Regions from separate parts of the Streptomyces sp. NPDC029152 genome, predicted to be linked through region 2. Evidence: riboswitches for the same ligand, from Rfam matches in the RefSeq annotation. Region 2 holds a riboswitch; the other holds the start of a gene.
The links. Region 2 has a riboswitch for glycine ahead of gcvT (glycine cleavage system aminomethyltransferase GcvT). Riboswitches for the same ligand answer to the same signal wherever they lie in the genome.

Region 1 (8,414 bases), on a different contig from region 2:
GGACGGAGGTCGGCGTGAGAATGAGCGGCGACGGTACGGCTGGGGGTGGCCCCGGGCGCGGCCTCGGGGTGGGTGGCTCGTACTCTTCCCCGAGCCCTCGGCTCCGCTCGAGCGGGGGGTATCCCCAGCACGGCAGCGCGGCCGATCACGCTCCGCAGCGGCCGGCGGCCGTGCCGAGCAGCGGAGGGGCGACGTCCATGGCGTCCGAGCAGATCGGCTACCGCGGGCCGACGGCCTGCGCCGCCGCAGGCATCACCTACCGGCAGCTCGACTACTGGGCCCGTACGGGCCTCGTCGAGCCCAGCGTGCGGCCCGCCCACGGGTCCGGCACCCAGCGCCTCTACAGCTTCCGCGACGTCGTCGTGCTGAAGATCGTCAAGCGGTTCCTCGACACCGGGGTGTCGCTGCAGAACATCCGCACCGCCGTCCAGCACCTCAGGGAACGGGGCTTTCGTGACCTGGAGCGCATGACGCTGATGAGCGACGGCGCCACGGTCCACGAATGCACCTCGCCCGACGAGGTGCACGCCCTGCTCCAGGGCGGTCAGGGCATCTTCGGGATCGCCGTCGGCGTGGTGTGGCGGGACGTGGAGAGCGCGTTGTCCCAGTTGCACGGGGAGCGGATCGACACGGGGGAGACCCTGGTCGGGCCCAACCCCGCGGACGAACTGGCGCGGCGCCGCAACCGGGCGGTCTGAACACCGCGGCGGGCGGGGCGTTGTCAGTGGCGTAGGGCAGCATCAAAGACGTGAGAACCGCGCCCACGATCCTGCATCTCGACATGGACGCCTTCTTCGCCTCGGTGGAGCAGGCATCCAAGCCGAGCCTGCGCGGGAAGGCCGTCGTCGTCGGCGGGCTCGGGCCGCGGGGAGTGGTCGCCACGGCCTCCTACGAGGCGCGGGTCTTCGGCGTCCGCTCGGCGATGCCCATGGGCCAGGCCCGGCGGCTCGCTCCCCACGCCGCCTATCTCGTCCCGCGCTTCGAGCTGTACCGGTCGATCAGCGGGCAGGTGATGCGGCTGCTGCGGGCCCTGTCGCCGTTGGTCGAGCCGCTGAGCCTGGACGAGGCGTTCGTGGACCTGGAGGCCGGTGGCGCGGCCTGGGACGCGGCGTCGGCGCGACTGGCCGGGGCGAAGCTGCGCGCGGACATCCGGGCCGTCACCGGCCTCACCGGTTCCGTCGGTCTGGCCGCCTCCAAGATGCTCGCCAAGATCGCCTCGGAGGAGGCCAAGCCGGACGGGCTGGTGCTCATCGATCCCGGGACCGAGCGGGCCATGCTCGGCCCGAAGTCCGTCCGGATCCTCCCCGGGGTGGGACCGGCGACGGGTGACCATCTGCGGAGGGCCGGGATCACGACGGTCGAGGAGCTCGCCGAGGCGGGCGAGGACGAGCTGGTGCGGCTGCTCGGCAAGGCCCACGGGCACGCCCTGTACGCGATGGCGCTGGCGCGTGACGACCGTCCCGTGGTGTCCGAGCGGGAGACCAAGTCGGTGTCGGTCGAGGACACGTACGACGTGGACATCCACGACCGCCTGCGGGTCGGTGTGGAGGTGGCACGGCTCGCCGACCGGTGCGTGCGGCGGCTGCGCACGGCCGGGCTGTCCGGCCGGACCATCGTGCTCAAGGTGCGGCGGTACGACTTCTCCACGCTGACGCGCTCGGAGACCCTGCGCGGGCCCACGGACGACCCGGCGGTGGTGCGGGAGGCGGCGGCCCGGCTGCTGGACTCGGTGGACACCACGGGCGGTGTGCGGCTGCTGGGGGTCGGCGTCAGCGGGCTCGCCGACTACACGCAGGAGGACCTGTTCGCGCAGGCGGCGGGGGAGCGGGCCGAGGAGCTCCCGGAGGAGCCGGACGACGGGCCCGCCGAGGAGCACCGGCAGGCGCCGGCCGAGCGCCGATGGCCCTCGGGGCACGACGTACGGCACACGGAGCTCGGGCACGGATGGGTGCAGGGCAGCGGCCTGGGACGGGTCACGGTGCGCTTCGAGACGCCGTACTCCGGGCCCGGCCGGGTACGGACCTTCTCCGTCGACGATCCGCGGCTGGCGCCGGCCGAGCCGCTGCCGCTGGTGGTGTCCGCGCCGCGAGACCCCGGGGAGGGCGGGGTGACGGCCTCCGCCGGAGAGGGAGCCGCACACCCTCCGGCCGCCGAGGCCGCCGAGCAGAGGGGTGCGAGGGCGGCCCCGTGAGCCGTTCACCGGGAGGCGGGGCCTCAGTTCTCCTCGTTGCCCGTGCCCGCCAGCTTGCCGAAGTCGTGGTCCGGGAGCGGGGGAGCGGCGGCCACGTCGAGGCCGTAGTGGTGGTAGAGCTGGAGTTCCTGTTCCGGCGAGAGGTGGCGGCCGACGCCGAAGTCGGGGGCCTCCTTGATCAGGGTCCGGTCGAAGGGCACGCGCAGGGCGCCGTCGACCAGTTCGCTGGGCTCCAGGGGCACGAAGGCGTCCCTGCTGAAGAGGCCGGTGCGGATGGCCGCCCACTCGGGGACGCCGGTGGCGTCGTCGAGGTAGACCTCGTCGACGGTGCCGATCCTGGCTCCGTTGCGGTCGAACGCCTTGCGTCCTATCAGACTGCGCGGATCGATGTCGGTACGCACGGGCCCTCCACTTGGTCGCACTCCGGTCGCAAACCATCCGGCGAATCATCCACCAGTACTACAAAAGGGCACATTGGGGAGAGTGGCCACTCGAAGGTCCGTGCGTTCCCCTCGCTGGTAGGCTGGCAGACGGCTGCTGACCCCGTGCGGGAGAGTCCTCCAGGCATCATCGGAGGCGCCGAAGGAGCAAATCCTCCCCGGAATCTCTCAGGCACACGTACCGCACGGACGAGGTCACTCTGGAAAGCAGGGCGGGTGCCGACGGCTTCCGCCCTCACCGACGGTGAAAGCCGGCAGCCCTCGGGCGGCCCGGTGAAGCTCTCAGGTCGAGATGACAGAGGGGGAGGCCGTCCGGGCACCCGCGCCGTGGTGCCCCTCGAAGGTCGTCAGACCAGGAGGCCTCCGCAATGACCGCCCCTCGCACTCCGCTCTCCGAGCTCGAACAGGCAGCACCCTTCGAGCAGCGCCACATCGGCCCCGACCACGAGGCCCAGGCCAAGATGCTCGCGCAGGTCGGCTACGGCTCGCTCGACGAGTTGACGGCCGCCGCGGTGCCGGATGTGATCAAGAACGCCGACGCGCTGGACCTGCCGGGCGCCCGCTCCGAGGCCGAGGTGCTGGCCGAGCTGCGTTCGCTGGCCGACCGCAACCAGGTCCTCGACTCCATGATCGGCCTTGGCTACTACGGCACCTTCACCCCGCCGGTCATCCTGCGCAACGTCATGGAGAACCCGGCCTGGTACACCGCGTACACGCCGTACCAGCCGGAGATCTCCCAGGGCCGCCTGGAGGCCCTGCTGAACTTCCAGACCATGGTCGCCGACCTGACCGGTCTGCCGACCTCCGGCGCCTCGCTGCTCGACGAGGGCACCGCCGCCGCCGAGGCGATGGCCCTGTCCCGGCGCATGGGCAAGAACAAGAAGGGCCTGTTCCTGGTCGACGCGGACGCGCTGCCGCAGACCATCGCCGTGATCCAGACCCGCGCCGAGCCGACCGGCGTCGAGGTCGTCGTGGCCAACCTGAGCGACGGCATCCCGGCCGAGGTCGCCGAGCGGGAGATCAACGGCGTCCTGATCCAGTACCCGGGCGCCTCCGGTGCCGTCCGCGACATCAAGCCGGTCATCGACCAGGCGCACGAACGCGGCGCGCTCGTCACCGTCGCCGCCGACCTGCTCGCCCTCACGCTGCTCACCTCGCCCGGCGAGCTGGGCGCGGACATCGCCGTGGGCACCACCCAGCGCTTCGGTGTGCCGATGGGCTTCGGCGGGCCGCACGCCGGCTACATGGCCGTGCACGAGAAGTTCGCGCGCAGCCTGCCCGGCCGCCTCGTGGGCGTCTCCGTGGACGCCGACGGCAACAAGGCCTACCGCCTCGCCCTGCAGACCCGCGAGCAGCACATCCGCCGGGAGAAGGCGACCAGCAACATCTGCACCGCCCAGGTGCTGCTCGCCGTCATGGCCGGCATGTACGCCGTGTACCACGGGCCGGACGGGCTGCGGGCCATCGCGCGCCGCACCCACCGGTACGCCTCGGTCACCGCCGCGGGCCTCGCGGCCGGCGGCGTCGAGATCGTGCACGCCGCCTACTTCGACACGGTCACCGCGCGGGTGCCGGGCCGGGCCGGCGAGATCGTGCACGCCGCCCGCGAGAACGGCATCAACCTGCGCCTCGTCGACGCCGACCACGTGTCGTTCGCCTGCGACGAGACCACCACGCGCGCCCAGGTCGGCGGCGTGTGGAACGCGTTCGGCGTCGAGGGCGACATCGAGGCGCTGGACGCGAGCGCCGAGGACACGCTGCCCGAGGCGCTGCTGCGCACCGACGACTTCCTGGCCCATCCGGTCTTCCACGCGCACCGCTCCGAGACCGCGATGCTGCGCTACCTGCGCCGTCTCGCCGACCGCGACTACGCGCTCGACCGCGGCATGATCCCGCTGGGCTCCTGCACCATGAAGCTCAACGCGACCACCGAGATGGAGCCGGTCACCTGGCCCGAGTTCGGCGCGCTGCACCCCTTCGCCCCCGCCGAGCAGGCGCAGGGCTACCTGACCCTCATCCGCGAGCTGGAGGAGCGGCTCGCCGAGGTCACCGGGTACGACAAGGTGTCGCTGCAGCCCAACGCGGGCTCGCAGGGCGAGTTCGCCGGCCTGCTCGCCGTCCGCGGCTACCACCGCGCCAACGGCGACGACCAGCGCACCGTCTGCCTCATCCCGTCCTCCGCGCACGGCACCAACGCGGCGAGCGCGGTCATGGCCGGCATGAAGGTCGTCGTCGTCAAGACCGCCGAGGACGGCGAGGTCGACGTCGAGGACCTGCGCGCCAAGATCGAGAAGCACCGCGACGAGCTGGCCGTGCTGATGATCACGTACCCCTCGACGCACGGCGTGTTCGAGGAGCACGTCGCCGACATCTGCGCCCAGGTGCACGACGCCGGCGGCCAGGTCTACGTGGACGGCGCCAACCTCAACGCCCTGGTCGGCCTCGCCAAGCCCGGCCACTTCGGCGGCGACGTCTCCCACCTGAACCTGCACAAGACGTTCTGCATCCCGCACGGCGGCGGCGGTCCGGGCGTCGGCCCGGTGGCCGTGCGGTCGCACCTGGCGCCGTACCTGCCCAACCACCCGCTCCAGCCCGCGGCCGGACCGCAGACGGGCGTCGGACCGATCTCGGCGGCGCCCTGGGGCTCGGCCGGCATCCTGCCGATCTCCTGGTCGTACGTCCGGCTGATGGGCGGTGAGGGACTCAAGCGCGCCACCCAGGTGGCCGTGCTGTCCGCCAACTACATCGCCAAGCGCCTCGAGCCGCACTTCCCGGTGCTGTACACCGGTCCGGGCGGTCTGGTCGCCCACGAGTGCATCATCGACCTGCGCCCGCTGACCAAGGCGACCGGCGTGAGCGTGGACGACGTCGCCAAGCGGCTGATCGACTACGGCTTCCACGCGCCGACGATGTCCTTCCCGGTGGCCGGCACGCTGATGATCGAGCCGACCGAGTCCGAGGACCTGGCCGAGCTGGACCGGTTCTGCGACGCGATGATCGCCATCCGCGCGGAGATCGACAAGGTCGGCTCCGGCACCTGGCCCGCGGACGACAACCCGCTGCGGGGCGCTCCGCACACCGCCGGAGCCCTGGGCGGGGACTGGGACCACGCGTACACGCGCGAGGAGGCCGTGTTCCCGGCCGGAGTGTCGGTGGCCGACAAGTACTGGCCGCCGGTGCGCCGCATCGACCAGGCCTTCGGCGACCGGAACCTCGTGTGCTCCTGCCCGCCGCTGGACGCCTACGCGGACTGACCAGGCCGCGGTGAAGGCCCCGTCCCCGTCCGGGGCGGGGCCTTCACCCTTGCCGCGTCGTGGCGAGCGCGACCTCGGTCGACTTGATCAGGGCGACGACGTCGGAACCCACGAAGAGGCCCAGTTCCTCGGCCGCTTCCCTCGTGATCACGGCGGTGAGTTCGGCGTCGTCCACGGCGACGTGGACGGCCGCCATGGCCTCGCCGAGCGTGATCCGGGTGACCGCGCCGGGCAGCTTGTTGCGGATCGACAGGCCTTCGGTCCGGCCGGTGGCCAGGGAGACCTCCGTCGACTTCACCAGGGCGCGGACGGCCGTTCCGGCGCTCAGGCCGAGGTCGTCGGCGGCCTCCCGGGTGATGGCCGCGGTGAGGTCCCGGCCGCCGGACAGGCGGACCCTGACCGTCGTCATGACCTCGCCCGGGGTGAGGGCGGTGACGGTGCCGGGGAGCTGGTTACGGATGCTCAGGCTCATGGGGGCACCGTAGCCCGGTGGTGCCGTCATGCCGGGTATGCGTGGGTCTGCGCCGCCTTGACCGTCGCCCATACCGGTGCGCCCGGGTGGAGGCCGAGCTCGGCCGCGGCGACCGTGGTGAGGTCGGCGGCGAGTGCGAGTTCGCCGGTCAGGTCCGCGCGGATCTGGTCGCCGTGGGTCTCCAGGCCCGCGACCTCGCACCGCCACAGGTTGCGCGCGCTGGAGCCGGCGGGACGCTCCCCGTACAGGGTCACGGCGCTCGGCGGGAACGCCACGAAGACCGGTCCGGACAGGTCCTCCGTGGTGGTGATGACCGGGCCGCCGTCGAGCCGGACGGTGTGGGCGTCGGCCAGACCGCGGTAGAGGTTCAGGCCGACCAGTCGCGCGATGTAGTCGGTGCGGGGCCGGCGGGCGATGTCGGCGGGGCCGCCCTCCTGGACGACCGCGCCGTGCTCGACGACCACCAGGCGGTCGGCCAGCACCATGGCGTCCAGCGGATCATGGGTGACCAGGACCGCGACGGCCTCGAAGTCGGCCAGGTGGCGGCGGAGCTGGGCGCGCACCTCGAGCCGCGTCCGGGCGTCCAGCGCGGCGAGCGGCTCGTCCAGGAGCAGCAGCCGGGGGCTGGTCGCCAGGGCTCGGGCGAGGGCGACGCGCTGCGCCTGGCCACCGGAGAGACGGCGCGGCTTGGCGCCCGCGTGGCCGGCCAGGCCCATCCGGTCCAGCCACGCGGCGGCCAGGGCCCGGGCCTCGGCCTTGGTCGCGCCCCGGCAGCGCGGGCCGAAGGCCACGTTTTCGAGCGCGGTCAGGTGCGGGAAGAGCAGGTAGTCCTGGAAGACCACGCCGACCGGACGGGACTCGGGCGGCGTGCCGTCCAGGGCGACGCCGTCGAGACGCAGATGACCGCCGGTGAGCGGGAGCAGACCTGCCAGGGCGCGCAGCGCGGTGGTCTTGCCGGCGCCGTTGGGGCCGAGCAGGGCGACGACCTCGCCGGGCGCGGCGGCCAGCGACACGTCCAGGCGGAAGGCGCCGCGGTCCACCACGAGCCTGGCGTCGAGGCCGCCGCCGGGCGCGGTGACGGCGGTGGGCTCCGGTCGGTTCACGTCGTCCTCATCCACCGGTCCCGCAGACCGGCCAGTACGGCGATGGAGACGGCCAGCAGCACCAGGCTGAGGGCGATCGCCGCCGCCGGATCGTTCTGCAGCGCCAGGTAGACCGCGAGCGGCATGGTCTGGGTCCGTCCGGGGAAGTTGCCCGCGAACGTGATCGTCGCCCCGAACTCGCCCAGTGCCCGCGCCCACGCCAGGACGGAGCCCGCCGCGACGCCCGGCGCGATCAGCGGCAGGGTGACCCGGCGGAACGCGGTGAAACGGGAGGCGCCCAGCGTCGTGGCGGCCTCCTCGTACCGGGGGTCGGCGGCCCGCAGGGTGCCCTCCACGCTGATGACCAGGAAGGGCATGGCCACGAACGTCTCCGCGAGGACGACGCCCGTCGTGGTGAACGGCAGCGTGATCCCGAACCACGCGTCCAGCCACTGCCCGATCACGCCGTTGCGGCCGAACGCCAGCAGCAGCGCCACGCCGCCGACCACCGGGGGCAGCACCAGCGGCAGCGTCACCAGCGCCCGCACGAGACCGCGGCCGGGGAAGTCCGTGCGGGCCAGCAGCCAGGCCAGGGGTACGCCGATCAGCAGGCTCAGCGCGGTCGCCGAGGTGGCGCACACCAGCGACAGCCGCAGGGCCTGCCACACCTCGGCGCTGGTCAGCTGAGCGGGCAGGCTCCGCCAGGGGGCCCGCACCAGCAGGGCGACGAGCGGGAGCAGCAGGAACGCCAGGCCGACCAGGGCGGGCACCAGCAGGGGCACCGGCACGGTGCGGGCGCCCCCGCGGGAACGCCCGCGGCGCGGCCCGCCCTCCACGGCGTCCGCCCCGGGCCCGGCGGACTCGGTCACCGCAGGCCTCGTCACGGCGCGAGGAACCCGGCCTCGGTGAGCACCTTCTGCCCCTCGGCGGACTTCACCAACGCGATGAAGGCCTTGCCTGCCTCCGCGTTGGGCG
Region 2 (8,414 bases):
GCCGCGGGCGAACTCGACGGCGGGGGCGACGGTGTACCCCATGTGGGGGCCGGCGGCCCGGCGGAGCTGCTCCTCGGAGCTGAACACCGGCACGTGGGCCTGGCCGTCGATCTCCATCGTGGGCAGGTCGAGGGGGCCGGTGTCCGGGCCGCCGCCGTTGGGCAGCGGGACCCAGACGAAGCTGCGGCCGAGCACCTCCACGATCCGGCCGCCCGCGCCCGGCACGCCGAGGGAGGCCGACAGGACCTCCTCCAGTTCGTTGCCGGGCCATCCGCCGTGCGGGTGGGGATGCGCCGGCGCCGGGAACTCCGGTGAGAGGTCCGCCGGGAAGTCCGCTGGGAAGTCCATCTGCCTACCGCCTGCCTGGGTACCGCTGCTGTGGCTGAAAAGGCTAACCCGTTCGGCCCCACCGGCCCACGGACCGTCACCTCAGCCCGTGAAGGCGATCCGGTGCAGCGCGTCGGCCGCCGCCCGGTCCAGGACGACCGCCGAGGCGCAGCCGGCCGGCAGGCTGCCCTCGGTCACGGAGGCCAGCAGCCGGGCGGTCGCCGCGCGGTGCCGCAGGAAGGCGTACCGCGAGACGCCCCGGCCGCGCTCGCGCTGCCCGGCCAGGGCGTCGTCGGCGCCGACGTCGAGGAGCAGCAGGTGCAGGGCGCCGCCGCGGCGGCGGGCCTCGCGGGCCAGCCAGCCGCGCACCCAGGTCTGCGTGCCGCAGTCGTGCACGACGACGCCCCGGCCGGAGCGCAGGGCGCGGCGCAGCCCGGCGTAGTGGGCGAGGCGCACGAGGGGCCGGTAGAGGGCGTAGGGGAGGAGGCGCGGCACGCGGCGGTCCCAGCGGTCGCGGGCGTCCTGGGAGTCGATGCGCAGGCCGCGCACGGTGCGCCGCATCAGGGTGGACTTGCCGCTGCCGGGCAGGCCGGTGACCACCACCAGGTCGCGGGGCCCGAAGAGCAGGGCGCGCGGGCCGCGGCCGTCGCGGTCGCGCAGGTCGCGGACGACGGGTGCGGGCAGTCCGGCACGCGCCTCCCCGGCCGGGGCGGGCCGCTTCGGCAGTGCGATGCCCGAGGTCGTTGCGCAAGCCGTGGTCCTGTTCACCGTGATCGTCCTCCCCTGGGGCGGTTCACGAGTTCCCGTCCCCGTCGAGTGTAAAGAGAAGGTAATGCGGCGGTCTCGCGTTTTCGTGCGCTTACTGCCACGAGCCGGTTACAGATCACGGTCTGCCACGAACAGGCCCGGCGTGCAATGATGGCGGCGCCAACTGCATACCGGCCGTTTGAATCCGCGCGGGAGAGTCCCCGGCCGCGCCGGGGCGCCGAAGGAGCAAGTCCCTCCCTTGAATCTCTCAGGCACCGTTACCGCGCGGGCGAGGCACATCTGAAAAGCGGGCCGCCGCTCCACGGCTGCCCCACCCAAGGTGCAAGTCCTGACCGCCGCACTCCGGTGGTCACGGCGAACCTCTCAGGTTCCGATGACAGATGGGGAGGACCGACCTCGCCCGTGCCGTCCTGTCCTGGGAGACGACCGACCGATGAGCAGTACCGAACTCCGCCGTACCGCGCTGGATGCCACGCATCGCGCGCTGGGCGCGACCATGACCGACTTCGCCGGCTGGGACATGCCCCTGCGCTACGGCTCCGAGCGCGACGAGCACGTCGCGGTGCGCACCCGGGCCGGTCTCTTCGACCTCTCCCACATGGGCGAGATCACCGTCACCGGCCCGCGCGCCGCCGACCTGCTGGACTTCGCGCTGGTCGGGAACATCGGCAGCGTGAAGCCGGGCCGTGCCCGCTACACCATGATCTGCCGCGAGGACGGCGGCATCCTGGACGACCTGATCGTCTACCGCCTGGGCGAGACCGAGTACATGGTGGTCGCCAACGCCTCCAACGCCCAGGTGGTGCTGGACGCGCTCACCGAGCGGGCCGCCGGCTTCGACGCCGAGGTCCGCGACGACCGCGACGCCTACGCGCTGCTGGCCGTGCAGGGCCCCGAGTCCCCGGGCATCCTCGCCTCGCTCACCGACGCCGACCTGGACGGCCTGAAGTACTACGCGGGCCTGCCCGGCACGGTCGCCGGCGTCCCGGCGCTCATCGCGCGCACCGGGTACACCGGCGAGGACGGCTTCGAGCTGTTCGTGAAGCCGGAGCACGCCGTCCGGCTGTGGCAGGCGCTGACCGAGGCGGGCGAGGGCGCAGGGCTGGTCCCGTGCGGCCTGTCCTGCCGGGACACGCTCCGCCTGGAGGCGGGCATGCCGCTGTACGGGCACGAGCTGACGACGGAGCTGACGCCCTTCGACGCCGGGCTCGGCCGGGTGGTGAAGTTCGAGAAGGAGGGCGACTTCGTGGGCCGCGCGGCGCTCGAGCAGGCCGCTTCCCGGGCCGAGGCGAACCCGCCCCGCGTCCTGGTCGGCCTGGTCGCCGAGGGCCGCCGCGTCCCGCGCGCCGGGTACGCGGTCGTCGCCGGCGGCGAGGTGGTCGGCGAGGTCACCTCCGGCGCCCCCTCCCCCACGCTGGGCAAGCCGATCGCCATGGCGTACGTCGACGCCGCCCACGCGGCCGCGGGCACCGCCGGGGTCGGCGTGGACATCCGGGGCACCCACGAGCCGTACGAGGTCGTGGCGCTGCCTTTCTACAAGCGCCAGAAGTAGACACCGGGCGCGCGGGGGCCCTTCGTCGCCCCCGCCCGGCCCGCGCCGCCCACCAGTGGTCCCAGCAGTCCCCCCGTCATCAGCACTGTCCCGCGTACAGGAGAATTCAGGCCATGAGCAACCCCCAGCAGCTGCGCTACAGCAAGGAGCACGAGTGGCTGTCGGGCGCCGAGGACGGCGTCTCGACGGTCGGCATCACGGAGCACGCGGCCAACGCGCTCGGTGACGTCGTCTTCGTCCAGCTCCCCGAGGTCGGCGCCACCGTGTCCGCGGGCGAGACCTGCGGCGAACTGGAGTCGACCAAGTCGGTCTCCGACCTGTACTCCCCCGTCTCCGGCGAGGTCACCGAGGTCAACGAGGACGTCGTCAGCGACCCGTCGCTGGTGAACACCGCGCCCTTCGAGGGCGGCTGGCTGTTCAAGGTGCGCGTCAGCGAGGAGCCGGGCGACCTGCTCTCCGCCGACGAGTACACCGAATTCGCCGGCGCCTGAGGAGACACGGACGCATGTCGCTTCTGAACACCCCCCTGCACGAGCTCGACCCCGACGTCGCCGCCGCCGTCGACGCCGAGCTGCACCGCCAGCAGTCCACCCTCGAGATGATCGCCTCCGAGAACTTCGCGCCCGTCGCGGTCATGGAGGCGCAGGGCTCGGTCCTCACCAACAAGTACGCCGAGGGCTACCCCGGCCGCCGCTACTACGGCGGCTGCGAGCACGTCGACGTGGTCGAGCAGATCGCCATCGACCGGGTCAAGGCGCTCTTCGGCGCCGAGCACGCCAACGTGCAGCCGCACTCGGGCGCCCAGGCCAACGCGGCGGCGATGTTCGCCCTGCTCAAGCCCGGCGACACGATCATGGGTCTGAACCTCGCCCACGGCGGGCACCTGACCCACGGCATGAAGATCAACTTCTCCGGCAAGCTCTACGACGTCGTCGCCTACCACGTGGGCGACGACGGCCAGGTCGACATGGCCGAGGTGGAGCGCCTCGCCAAGGAGAACAAGCCGAAGCTGATCGTGGCCGGCTGGTCGGCCTACCCGCGGCAGCTCGACTTCGCCGCGTTCCGCCGGATCGCGGACGAGGTCGGCGCGTACCTGATGGTCGACATGGCGCACTTCGCCGGTCTGGTCGCGGCGGGCCTGCACCCGAACCCGGTTCCGCACGCCCACGTGGTGACCACCACCACCCACAAGACGCTGGGCGGCCCGCGCGGCGGTGTGATCCTCTCCACGGCCGAGCTGGCCAAGAAGATCAACTCCGCCGTCTTCCCCGGTCAGCAGGGCGGCCCGCTGGAGCACGTGGTGGCCGCCAAGGCCGTCGCCTTCAAGGTCGCGGCGAGCGAGGACTTCAAGGAGCGCCAGCGTCGTACGCTGGAAGGCGCCCGGATCCTGGCCGAGCGCCTGGTGAAGGACGACGCGAAGGCGGCGGGCGTCTCCGTCCTGACCGGCGGCACCGACGTCCACCTGGTCCTCGTGGACCTGCGTGACTCGGAGCTGGACGGCCAGCAGGCCGAGGACCGCCTCCACGAGGTCGGCATCACCGTCAACCGCAACGCCGTCCCGAACGACCCGCGCCCGCCGATGGTGACCTCCGGTCTGCGCATCGGCACGCCGGCCCTGGCGACCCGCGGCTTCACGGCCGAGGACTTCGCCGAGGTCGCGGACGTGATCGCCGAGGCGCTGAAGCCGTCCTACGACGCGGAGGCCCTCAAGGCCCGGGTGAAGGCCCTGGCCGACAAGCACCCGCTGTACCCGGGTCTGGACAAGTAACCGGCAGTACCGCACGAGGGGCGCCGGGCCGGCCACAAGCGGGCCCGGCGCCCCACCCCCCTCCTGCACCACCCCCGTATTGAGGAGTTCCCGTGGCCATCTCGGTCTTCGACCTGTTCTCGATCGGCATCGGCCCGTCGAGCTCGCACACGGTCGGCCCGATGCGCGCGGCGCGCATGTTCGCCCGGCGCCTGCGCAACGAGGAACTGCTGGACTCGGTGGCCTCGGTCCGGGCCGAGCTGTACGGCTCGCTCGGCGCCACCGGCCACGGCCACGGCACGCCCAAGGCGGTGCTGCTCGGCCTGGAGGGCGCCTCGCCGCGCACGGTGGACGTGGAGACGGCGGACGACCGCGTCGAGACGATCAGGGCCTCGAGCCGCATCCGCCTCCTCGGCGAGCGCGAGATCCCCTTCTCCTACGACGACGACATGGTCCTGCACCGCCGCAAGGCCCTCCCGTACCACGCCAACGGCATGACGCTGTGGGCGTACGACGCGGCGGGCACGGAGGTGCTCTCGAAGACGTACTACTCGGTCGGCGGCGGCTTCGTCGTGGACGAGGACGCGGTGGGCGCGGACCGCATCAAGCTCGACGACACCGTACTGAAGTACCCCTTCCGCACCGGTGACGAGCTGCTGCGCCTGACCCGGGAGACGGGCCTGTCGATCTCCGCGCTGATGCTGGAGAACGAGCGGGCGTGGCGCTCGGAGGAGGAGATCCGCGAGGGTCTGCTGGAGATCTGGCGCGTGATGCGGGCGTGCGTGGACCGCGGCATGTCACGGGAGGGCATCCTGCCGGGCGGCCTGAAGGTCCGCCGCCGCGCCGCGAACACCGCGCGCAAGCTGCGCTCCGAGGGCGACCCGCAGGCGCTCGCCATGGAGTGGATCACGCTCTACGCGATGGCCGTGAACGAGGAGAACGCGGCCGGCGGCCGGGTCGTCACGGCGCCGACGAACGGGGCGGCGGGCATCATCCCGGCGGTCCTGCACTACTACGTGAACTTCGTCCCCGGCGCCGACGAGGAGGGCGTGGTCCGCTTCCTCCTGGCGGCCGGCGCGATCGGCATGCTCTTCAAGGAGAACGCCTCCATCTCCGGCGCCGAGGTCGGCTGCCAGGGCGAGGTCGGCTCCGCCTGCTCCATGGCGGCGGGCGCGCTCGCCGAGGTGCTGGGCGGCAGCCCCGAGCAGGTCGAGAACGCCGCCGAGATCGGCATGGAGCACAACCTGGGCCTCACCTGCGACCCCGTGGGCGGCCTCGTCCAGATCCCGTGCATCGAGCGCAACGGCATGGCCGCGGTGAAGGCGGTCACGGCGGCCCGGATGGCGATGCGCGGCGACGGCTCGCACAAGGTGTCCCTCGACAAGGTCATCAAGACCATGAAGGAGACGGGCGCCGACATGTCGGTGAAGTACAAGGAGACGGCGCGGGGCGGACTGGCGGTCAACATCATCGAGTGCTGAGGCCGCGGGCCCCGGCCGGCGCCGTGACGCCGTGCGAGGAGCCGGGAGACCTCCCCTCCCGGCCGCCGGCGCCTCCCCTCCCGGCCGCCGGCGCCTCCCCTCCCGGCCGCCGGCGCCTCTTCGTCCGGCCCCGCCAGGGCCGCCCGGCCCGTGGCCGTGACCGGGCGGCGGCGCGGGAAGCGGCGGCGGAAGGTGCGCGGGGCCCGGTGTGGCGGCCCCCGGACGGGGCAGCACGAAGGAGACCGCGCCGGGCACGGCGCGGGGAAGCACGGTACGAGCGGAGGTTCGTGCGTGGACTGGCTGTTCATCGTCAAGCCCGCGGAGACCACCCCGGACGGCGGATCGTCCGCCAAGAGCCACATGCTGGAACTCGCCGAGACCGAGCCCCGCCGGGAGTGGTGCCTGTCCAGGTGGCGGCGGATGGCCGCGGGCGACCGCCTGTGGATCTACTTCGCCAGTCCGGTGCGGGAGGTCGCCGCGGTGGCCGAGATCGAGGACGAGCCGTTCGAGGCGGCCGGGAACCCCCGTCAGCCGTGGCGCGTCCGGGCGACGCTCAGCCCAGCGGCGACACGCCGGCTGAACCGCGACCCCGTCCCGCTGCACATGCTGACCAACCGGCACCCGCAAGGGATCACCCGCGTGAAGGACGCCGACCTGGCGCTCCTGCTGCGGCACGCCGGGCTGTAACGCCGCCCCGGGTCCCTTCGGCCTCCCCGGACCGAGCGGGCCGGGCCCTGCCGGGCCGCCCGCTCCCCCGGGCGCCCCTGCGTCTCACATCGTGGCACGGACTTTCCGTCAGGCAAGACGTCCTGAGATCGTTGCAGCTCACACACATGTTCCACGCGTGAAAGACCGAGCCATGCCCGCATCCACCACCGGTCCAGCCGAGGCACCCGTCAATCCGCGGTCCCGTGTCCTCATCGCCAGCCTCATCGGCACGACGATCGAGTTCTACGACTTCTACATCTACGCGACCGCCGCCGTACTGGTCTTCCCCGCGCTCTTCTTCCCGAACAGCGACCCGACCACGGCACTGCTGTCGTCCTTCGCGGTCTTCGGCGCCGCGATGGTCGCCCGCCCGATCGGGGCCGTCTTCTTCGGGCACCTCGGCGACCGGCTGGGCCGCAAGAAGACGCTGGTGATCTCGCTCCTCACCATGGGCATCGCCACCTTCCTCATCGGCGCGCTGCCCACCTACGCGCAGGCCGGCTGGGCCGCCACCGCGCTGCTCGTGCTGATGCGGCTCGCGCAGGGCTTCGCGCTCGGCGGCGAGTGGAGCGGCGCCGCCCTGGTCGCCACCGAGAACGCGCCCAAGGGCAAGCGCGCCCTGTACGGCACCTTCCCGCAGCTGGGCGCCCCGCTCGGCTTCATCATCGGCAACGGCCTGTTCCTGATCATCGGGGCCCTGCTGCCGTCCGCGGCCGGCGCCGACCCCACACAGCCCTCCGAGGCCTTCACCAGCTGGGGCTGGCGGATCCCGTTCCTGTTCTCCGCCGTGATGGTCGCCATCGGCCTGTGGGTGCGCTCGCGGCTCGTGGAGTCGGCCGTGTTCACCAAGACCCAGGAGACCGGGAAGGTGCGGAAGCTGCCGCTGGCCACCGTGGTCCGGGGCCACTGGAAGCAGCTGATCCTGGGCACCTTCATCATGCTGGCGACGTACGTGCTCTTCTACCTGATGACCACGTTCTCGCTGAGCTACGGACGCACCGCCGAGGACGCCGCCGTGCCCGGCCTCGGGTACAGCTACACCACCTTCGTCCTGATGATGATCTTCGGCGTGCTGTTCTTCGCCGCGTTCACCCTGGTCTCCGGCCCGCTCGCCGACAAGTACGGCCGGCGCACCACCCTGATCTGGATCACCGCCGCGATCGTGGTCTTCGGCCTGGTCTGGGTGCCGCTGATCGACCTGGGCACGCTCGGCGTGGTGCTGTGGCTCGTGCTCGGCTTCACGCTGATGGGCATGACGTTCGGCCCGATGGGCGCGCTGCTGCCCGAGCTCTTCCCGACCAGCGTGCGCTACACCGGTTCGGGCATCTCGTACAACGTCAGTTCGATCCTCGGGGCGGCCGTCGCGCCGTTCATCGCGGTGGCGCTGTGGGAGACCGGTGACGGCTCGCCGTGGCTGGTCGGCGTCTACCTGTCGGCGATGGCGGTGCTGACGCTGATCGCACTGCTGCTCGGCAAGGAGACCAAGGACGTCTCCCTGGACGAGGGCGAGGCCACCGCCGCGGACCACGACGGCACGCGGGCGGCCCCGGTCGCCTCGTCCGCCTCCTGATCCGACCGGCGCGCACCAGCACCGTACGCCGAGCGCCTTCACGCCCGGCGTACGGCCGTCGATCCCGGGCATAACCACAACCTCCGCCCCCGGGGAACTTCAGCCCCACCGGCATCCGAGGGAGTCCTCATGCTGCGCGGCATCGACGTGAGCGCCTACCAGTCCTCCAGCTACGACACGGACGGCCTCTCCTTCGTCTTCATCAAGGCGACGGAGGGCCGTTCGTACGTGAGTCCCAGACTCGCGGCCCAGACGGACCGG

Region 1: it holds a riboswitch for glycine, as region 2 does, so the genes downstream of both, gcvP (aminomethyl-transferring glycine dehydrogenase) here and gcvT (glycine cleavage system aminomethyltransferase GcvT) in region 2, are expected to answer to the same signal.

Annotation. Positions count from the first base shown of each region.
Region 1 is NZ_JBVHWR010000004.1:573,565-581,978, reverse strand. Features, by position in the region: gene ACZ4V6_RS12155 (MerR family transcriptional regulator) at 15-698, shown strand; partial or broken gene ACZ4V6_RS12150 (DNA polymerase IV) at 749-2,299, shown strand; gene ACZ4V6_RS12145 (PRC-barrel domain-containing protein) at 2,215-2,592, opposite strand; glycine riboswitch at 2,730-2,825, shown strand; gene gcvP (aminomethyl-transferring glycine dehydrogenase) at 3,000-5,885, shown strand; gene ACZ4V6_RS12135 (TOBE domain-containing protein) at 5,929-6,357, opposite strand; gene ACZ4V6_RS12130 (ABC transporter ATP-binding protein) at 6,384-7,460, opposite strand; gene modB (molybdate ABC transporter permease subunit) at 7,457-8,275, opposite strand; gene modA (molybdate ABC transporter substrate-binding protein) at 8,320-8,414, opposite strand, start outside.
Region 2 is NZ_JBVHWR010000021.1:30,921-39,334, reverse strand. Features, by position in the region: gene ACZ4V6_RS31145 (enhanced serine sensitivity protein SseB) at 1-348, opposite strand, end outside; gene ACZ4V6_RS31140 (AAA family ATPase) at 430-1,095, opposite strand; glycine riboswitch at 1,275-1,368, shown strand; glycine riboswitch at 1,369-1,485, shown strand; gene gcvT (glycine cleavage system aminomethyltransferase GcvT) at 1,529-2,647, shown strand; gene gcvH (glycine cleavage system protein GcvH) at 2,761-3,138, shown strand; gene glyA (serine hydroxymethyltransferase) at 3,153-4,415, shown strand; gene ACZ4V6_RS31120 (L-serine ammonia-lyase) at 4,508-5,875, shown strand; gene ACZ4V6_RS31115 (hypothetical protein) at 6,167-6,562, shown strand; gene ACZ4V6_RS31110 (MFS transporter) at 6,735-8,153, shown strand; gene ACZ4V6_RS31105 (glycoside hydrolase family 25 protein) at 8,283-8,414, shown strand, end outside.